2 linked regions of the Prochlorococcus marinus XMU1406 genome follow. Each later gene encodes a partner of the first gene's protein in a complex. Links are inferred from orthologs where the notes say so. Each region holds a gene or a part of one and is shown in the gene's direction. Other genes may lie near its edges. The genes, in order: hisH and hisF.

Evidence for each region.
Region 2: the proteins of hisH (region 1) and hisF are in contact, whole or in part, in a crystal structure (PDB 6RU0), measured with the Thermotoga maritima proteins. The link is inferred for Prochlorococcus marinus XMU1406 from one-to-one orthologs. Residues at the interface, in WP_004080484.1 of Thermotoga maritima: Asn15, Arg18, Arg22, Arg117, Leu118, Pro119, His120, Met121, Gly122, Trp123, Asn124, Asn134, Gly135, Tyr136, Tyr138, Val140, Tyr158, Glu180, Lys181, Ser182, Ser183, Lys184, Ile185; in WP_004080486.1 of Thermotoga maritima: Met1, Leu2, Ala3, Arg5, Ser40, Glu41, Asp45, Glu46, Ala70, Glu71, Ile73, Asp74, Ile75, Pro76, Phe77, Asp98, Lys99, Ser122, Gln123, Glu161, Thr195, Leu196, Asn247, Arg249, Glu251.

The regions. Positions count from the first base shown.
Region 1 is NZ_JAAORG010000001.1:952,397-955,678, reverse strand. What follows is about bases 156-3,103. They hold hisH (imidazole glycerol phosphate synthase subunit HisH), read left to right. Parts: upstream 156-1,294; coding sequence 1,295-1,912; downstream 1,913-3,103. Other genes in these bases: HA149_RS05590 (RNA methyltransferase), read left to right, coding at 3,060-3,103; HA149_RS05595 (cytochrome c), read left to right, coding at 2,677-3,063; petG (cytochrome b6-f complex subunit V), read right to left, coding at 2,502-2,621; rsmD (16S rRNA (guanine(966)-N(2))-methyltransferase RsmD), read left to right, coding at 1,926-2,525; trxA (thioredoxin), read left to right, coding at 960-1,283. Also shown: more of HA149_RS05620, read left to right, coding at 1-155; more of HA149_RS05590, read left to right, coding at 3,104-3,282. UniProt on the Escherichia coli protein: IGPS catalyzes the conversion of PRFAR and glutamine to IGP, AICAR and glutamate. The HisH subunit catalyzes the hydrolysis of glutamine to glutamate and ammonia as part of the synthesis of IGP and AICAR.
Region 2 is NZ_JAAORG010000001.1:390,189-393,356, forward strand. What follows is about bases 134-2,967. They hold hisF (imidazole glycerol phosphate synthase subunit HisF), read left to right. Parts: upstream 134-1,082; coding sequence 1,083-1,853; downstream 1,854-2,967. Other genes in these bases: chlG (chlorophyll synthase ChlG), read right to left, coding at 134-790; petP (cytochrome b6f subunit PetP), read right to left, coding at 799-1,023; HA149_RS02265 (ubiquinone/menaquinone biosynthesis methyltransferase), read left to right, coding at 1,899-2,600; HA149_RS02270 (DUF721 domain-containing protein), read right to left, coding at 2,606-2,967. Outside these bases: more of chlG, read right to left, coding at 1-133; more of HA149_RS02270, read right to left, coding at 2,968-3,091; HA149_RS02275 (biotin--[acetyl-CoA-carboxylase] ligase), read left to right, coding at 3,167-3,168.

The DNA.
Region 1 (3,282 bases):
TTAAAGAAACTCTTAATAATTCCAAAATAGATTTATTTTTCCTTCAAGGAACAGTTGTTTCTACTGAACATCTTGGTATTGAGGGTAAGGAAACCTTAAATATTAAAGACCTTTGTCAATCTATGAATGTCCCAATTATCGCAGGTAATTGTGTCACTTACGAAGTTGCAAAACTGCTCATGGATGCTGGAGTTGCAGGATTAATGGTTGGTATAGGCCCTGGAGCAGCATGTACATCAAGAGGTGTATTAGGAATTGGAATTCCTCAAGCAACTGCTATTTCTGATTGTAGTAAGGCAAGAAATGATTACTTTAAAGAAAGTGGTCGTTATATTCCTATTATTGGTGATGGAGGAATTGTGACGGGAGGAGATATTTGTAAATGTTTGGCATGTGGTTCTGATGCTGTAATGATTGGATCCCCAATAGCTAAATCCTTAAATGCTCCAGGTAAAGGATTTCACTGGGGTATGGCTACTCCAAGTCCTGTATTGCCGAGGGGCACAAGAATTGAAGTTGGTTCTACAGGATCCTTAGAAAGGATAATTAAAGGCCCTGCCCTGCTTGACGATGGGACACATAACTTATTAGGAGCCATTAGAACTTCAATGAGTACTCTTGGGGCAAAAAACATTAAAGAAATGCAAGAAGTTGAAATAGTTATCGCACCATCGCTTCTTACAGAAGGTAAGGTTTATCAAAAAGCTCAGCAGCTTGGGATGGGTAAGTAGTTCATTTAGAGCAAATTATAAAACCTTAGTAAATTAAGCATTAAATTGAACAATTTTCTCATTAGGAGTTATTATGAATTGATGGGGGAAACCCCATACTCCTCACACACTAAATCGCCCGATTAATCGGGCTTTTTTAGATATTTTGTTACTTATATGATTTAATCTGTAATGAAATCATCACTTAAAAGAATTGCCTGCTAAATTTTCAAAAGGAATACTTAAATTATGTCATCAGCTCAAGCCGTAACTGATTCTTCATTTGACAAAGATGTACTGCAAAGTGATCTACCAGTATTGGTTGATTTTTGGGCACCTTGGTGCGGTCCATGTAGGATGGTTGCACCAGTTGTGGAAGAAATTTCAAAAGACTTTGAAGGGAAAATTAAGGTTTTTAAATTAAATACGGATGAGAATCCAAATGTTGCCAGTCAATATGGAATTAGAAGTATTCCTACATTAATGATCTTTAAAGGAGGCCAAAAGGTTGATACCGTTGTTGGTGCTGTACCAAAAGCTACTCTTTCTAGCACTTTATCTAAGCATTTATAAATTTAAAAGCTTTGCATAAAATTGGACTTATAGATTATGGGATGGGTAATATTCATTCCGTAACAAAATCTCTAGAAAGTCTTGGAGAAGAAATAATATTAATTAAAAATTTTAACGAGTCTAAGTTTTGTAAGGCGATAATACTTCCTGGTGTGGGAGCATTTGATCCAGCCATGAATAATCTTATAAATACGGATTTGATAACTGATTTGAAAAATTGGATTAAAAGTGGGAAGTCTTTTTTGGGGATATGTCTTGGTCTCCAACTCCTTTTTGAATCTAGTGATGAAGGAAAGGTTCAAGGGCTGGGAATTTTAAAAGGAAAAATACAAAAAATTCCTAATATTGTTAACCAAAGAATCCCACACATGGGTTGGTGCCAACTTTTACCTACAAAACAAAATACTCTATTAGAACTAGAAGAATTAAATAATTGGGTCTATTTTGTACATTCCTATCATGCAAACCCAAATGATTCAAAGATTATTGCAGCTCAGGTTGATTATGGCTCTGAAAAATTAACTGCAATGATTGAGAATGATAATTTATTGGCCTGTCAATTTCATCCGGAAAAATCTGGAAAAACCGGTGAAAAACTTTTGAGACGATGGCTTAGTAATATTCAATAATTGATAATTACTGATGAAGACAAACTTGAGATTAATAGGTGGTAAAAAACTCCAAAGCCCAAATAATTCTTATACCAGACCTACAACTTTGAGAGTGAGAGAGGCAATATTTAATATATTGAATAATAGAGTTAAAAACAGTAACTGGTTAGATTTATTTAGTGGAACTGGGGCTATATCTTGTGAAGCCTATAATCACGGGGCAAGAAAAATACTTGCAATTGAAAAAAACAAAATTAACTCAAAAATTTGCTTAGAAAATTTACTCTCGTTGGAAAATATAGAGAATAGGAGGAATGATTTCGAAGTTATTTGTAAAGACGTTTTGAAATGGACAAAACCAAATTATGAGAGAAACTTATCATCTAGAAATATGGATTTAAACAAATTAAAATTTGATTTTGTTTATCTAGATCCTCCATACGATGTGGATCTCCATGAATTAGTTTTAAATCAATTATTCAATTGTAATTTTTTAAAAAAAGATTCAATAGTTATTTATGAACATTCTCCAAACTTATTTATTAAGAAAAGTACTTTGTGGGAAACTATAGATGTAAGGAACTATGGGCAGTCAAGATTAACATTTTTAATCAATGTCCAGCATCCCTGAACCTCTTCTGTATTGATTCCATGCACTTACGAATAATCCAAGAAGAGTTATTGGAACTAAACCTAGAACAATTCCACATAGAAGAGGCTCGATCATTTTTTTGCCTTTTTTGAATTTCTTATCCACAATTGTTACATAGAGACTATTTTTTGTGTCAACATCTTCATCAACTGCAGCAGAAAGAGACTTTAAAAGAGAATTCCTTAAAATTGTTTTTATTTTAATGGGAGTTTTATTGATTTGTTTTTCAATATTTTTCGTAAATCATCATGAAAATAACAAATATATTATTGAGACACTTGAGCTTAATGGCTCTGCTGAGGAAGGAGATGCTCTTTTTAAGATAAATTGTGTTGGATGTCATGGAATTACAGCAAGAGGATTAGTGGGCCCAGACTTACACTCAATAACTCAACGTTTGAATGATAAAGAGATAATAAAACAAGTTACTGGAGGCCTAACTCCTCCTATGCCAAGTTTTGAAATCGATCCTATAAATATGTCCAATTTATTAAAGTATCTTCATAGCCTTGAATAACTTTGGGAAAAAATTTTTCTAATTTAAAGGTAATATTAGTTGAACCAAATGGCCCTTTAAATGTAGGGAGCGTTGCTAGATTATGCAGTAATTTTGAAGTTGATGAATTAAGAATTGTTTCTCCGAAATGCGATATATTTTCTTTAGAAGCAAAAAAAATGGCCCTTAAAGGTCAAAAATTTCTTGAACATTGTAAGATTTTTGATGATCTTCAAAAAG
Region 2 (3,168 bases), 560 kb from region 1 along the record:
CTAAAATTACAGAGGCTAAATGTTGACCAATAATGACTAATACTATAACCATTGCTAATTGAAAAATGTCAATCAGTCCTGCACTTATTCTACTTGCATTTTTAATTCCAAATACTACTGGTAAAGAATTTAAGCCTAGCTTTGAGTCTCCTTCAACACTTTTGAAATCATTAATAACAGCAATTCCAAGTCCTGAGAGGCTATAAGCAAGTGTTAGTATCGCCGTCACGATAGTTAATTTCCCAAACAAGGCTTGTCCTGCCCACCAAGGTAAAGCTATATAAGATGCTCCTAATGCATAATTTCCAAGCCAACCATTCTGTTTTAATTTGAGTGGTGGAGCAGAATATATATAACTAACAAAGGAACCTCCTAATGCCAAAAGTAATACGGAGGGGAAGCTGTGCTTCGCATATAAATCTAATAGAAAAGCAACTATTAAACCTGCTATAAGTAATACCCAGATTTGTATTTTTACATCTTTAATTGAAATTTTGCCAGAAGGAATTGGTCTATTTGGTTCATTAATTGCATCAATTTCTTTATCAAAAAAATCATTTATGGTTTGGGTATAACCAGCCAGAAGTGGTCCACTCATCAACATACATGCTAATGAAGCTAGAACATTACTAAATGTCCATTTAAAATTCCCACTTGCAGCTGCTCCACAAATAACTCCCCATATCAAAGGGATCCACGTTATGGGTTTCATTAACTGTATACGGAGTTTCCATATACTTGATGTTTCAGAGGCACCCTTAATTCCTAATAGTTGTTTTGGATCATTCACTTTACTCTTTAACCTTTCTCAATTTCTTCTGGGAAAAACCAATTTTGCTCACCATTCTGAAATTTTGCGGTTATCCCAATACTTCTGCCGTCTGTCATTTTATAGCCTGTTATTACGGCTTTAGGATTCGAGGATATTTGATCGATTAATTTAGCTGGTAGTCTATCTTTTACTTTGTTAATGTTAATTTTGATTTTACTACCGATTTTGGGTAATAATTTTGTTTCAGCCATAAGAGGTAAAATGGAAGCTATTATGCAAGATTAACAGCATTTGGACAATTTTTACTAAAATGGTAGCTCTTCGTTTAATTCCTTGTTTAGATGTCGCCCATGGCAGAGTGGTTAAAGGTGTAAATTTTGTTAACTTGAGAGACTCAGGCGATCCTGTTGAATTGGCTTGTAGGTATTCTGATGAAGGCGCAGATGAATTAGTATTCTTAGATATTAGAGCTAGTGTAGAAAATAGAAATACATTAGTTGACCTTGTTTCTAGGACCGCAAAATCAGTAAAAATCCCATTTACAGTAGGTGGAGGAATAGATTCTGTTTCTTCAATTAATGATCTTTTAAGAGCTGGAGCGGACAAAGTGAGTTTGAATTCTTCTGCTGTTAGAAATCCAGATTTAATTTCTAAAAGTTCTAGAGAATTTGGTAATCAATGTATCGTGATAGCAATTGATGCTAAAAGAAAAGTTAATAAGACTGATGAATGGGAGGTTTATGTAAAAGGAGGGAGAGAAAATACTGGAATAGATGTATTAAGTTGGGCAAAGAAAGTTGAGGAGTTAGGCGCAGGGGAAATTTTGCTTACTTCAATGGATGGTGATGGCACGCAGAATGGATATGATTTACATCTGACTGAATCTGTTACCAATATTGTTAATATTCCAGTGATTGCTTCTGGAGGAGCAGGTTGTTTAGAAGATATCTATGATGTTTTCAATGAAGGCAGGGCATCTGCCGCACTTTTAGCATCATTACTTCATGATAAGAAACTTTCTTTAAGAGAAATAAAGACTTTCCTCCTTGGGAAAAAACTTCCTATTAGACCATATGAATAAAAAATTTAATTTAATACCAAAAAGAAATAAGTTAAAAATTTAAAAATGAAATTCACAAAAACTATCGAAGTCAAAAATATATTTAATAAAATTTCTTATAAATATGACTTTTTAAATAATCTATTAAGTTTTGGGCTGCACAGATTATGGAAAAGGAAATTAGTTAATTTATTGGAACCTTTAAATGGTGAAGATTGGGCAGATTTATGCTGTGGAACTGGAGATTTAGCATTCTTAATTTCTGAGAGAGTTAGTCCAAGGGGTTCAATTACTGGGATTGACAGTGCGGAGGATATCTTAAATATTGCAAAAAAAAAATCAGAGCTTAAAAAAAATAAATTTATTAAGTGGGAAATTAAAGATGTATTAGAAATTAATGATTATTCAAAAAATTTTGATGGGATTTGCATGTCATATGGACTTAGAAACTTGAATAATGTTGAAGGAGGAATAAAAAAAGTTTTTGATCTTTTGAAGGATAAGGGAAGGGCAGGATTTTTGGATTTTAATCACTCAACAAGAAATTCTTTATCCAATATTTTTCAGAAAATTTATTTGAGATTAATTGTAGTAACCATTTCGCGGCTTTTTAATTTAGGTCCAGAGTACGCATATATTGAAAAAAGTATTAGTAATTTTCCAAAGAAAAATGTGCTTATAAATATTGCTAAGGAAGTTGGATTTAAAAAAGCTGAATATATGACTATTGGGGGGGGGCAAATGGGAATACTAATTTTAACTAAATAAAGAATTTAGTTTTTTATTTTTCTCCAACAAAAAGAACACTTTCCCCATCTTTTGATTTCGCCCTCAGGAGTAGGGGAATTACAAAGAGTACAAATGCACATATTATTTTGATTGATTCTGCTTGGATGCTTTGCCCAAACTATCTTTGCATTAGTAGCTTTGATATTTTTATTTTTAATTTCATAATTTTGTATTATTTTTATTTCATTCAAAGTTATTCCAATTTTCTCGATTCTCTCTTTTAATTTATGCTTGTTGTAGATTAAAGCTTGGCGCCATTGTGGATGATTTACTGCAATAGTAAGTATTTTTTTTTCAATATTTAATGGTTTACATTCTTGAAATAGTTCTAAGCCGATTAAGTTCTTCCAGTTTTCGTTGATTTTAGTGAGTTTATCTAAGTCTCCGCAGGATTTTTTGAAATTATCAAGACAATTTTTTAATGGCTGTGGATTCCTTCTATTCACTATTGGCAAATACTTTTTGTCCAATTTGTAAAATTTACTTATTAAGACTAAAGTTAATCTAATCTTTAAAAAGATGCTCGTTGTTTTAATAAAGAATTTGT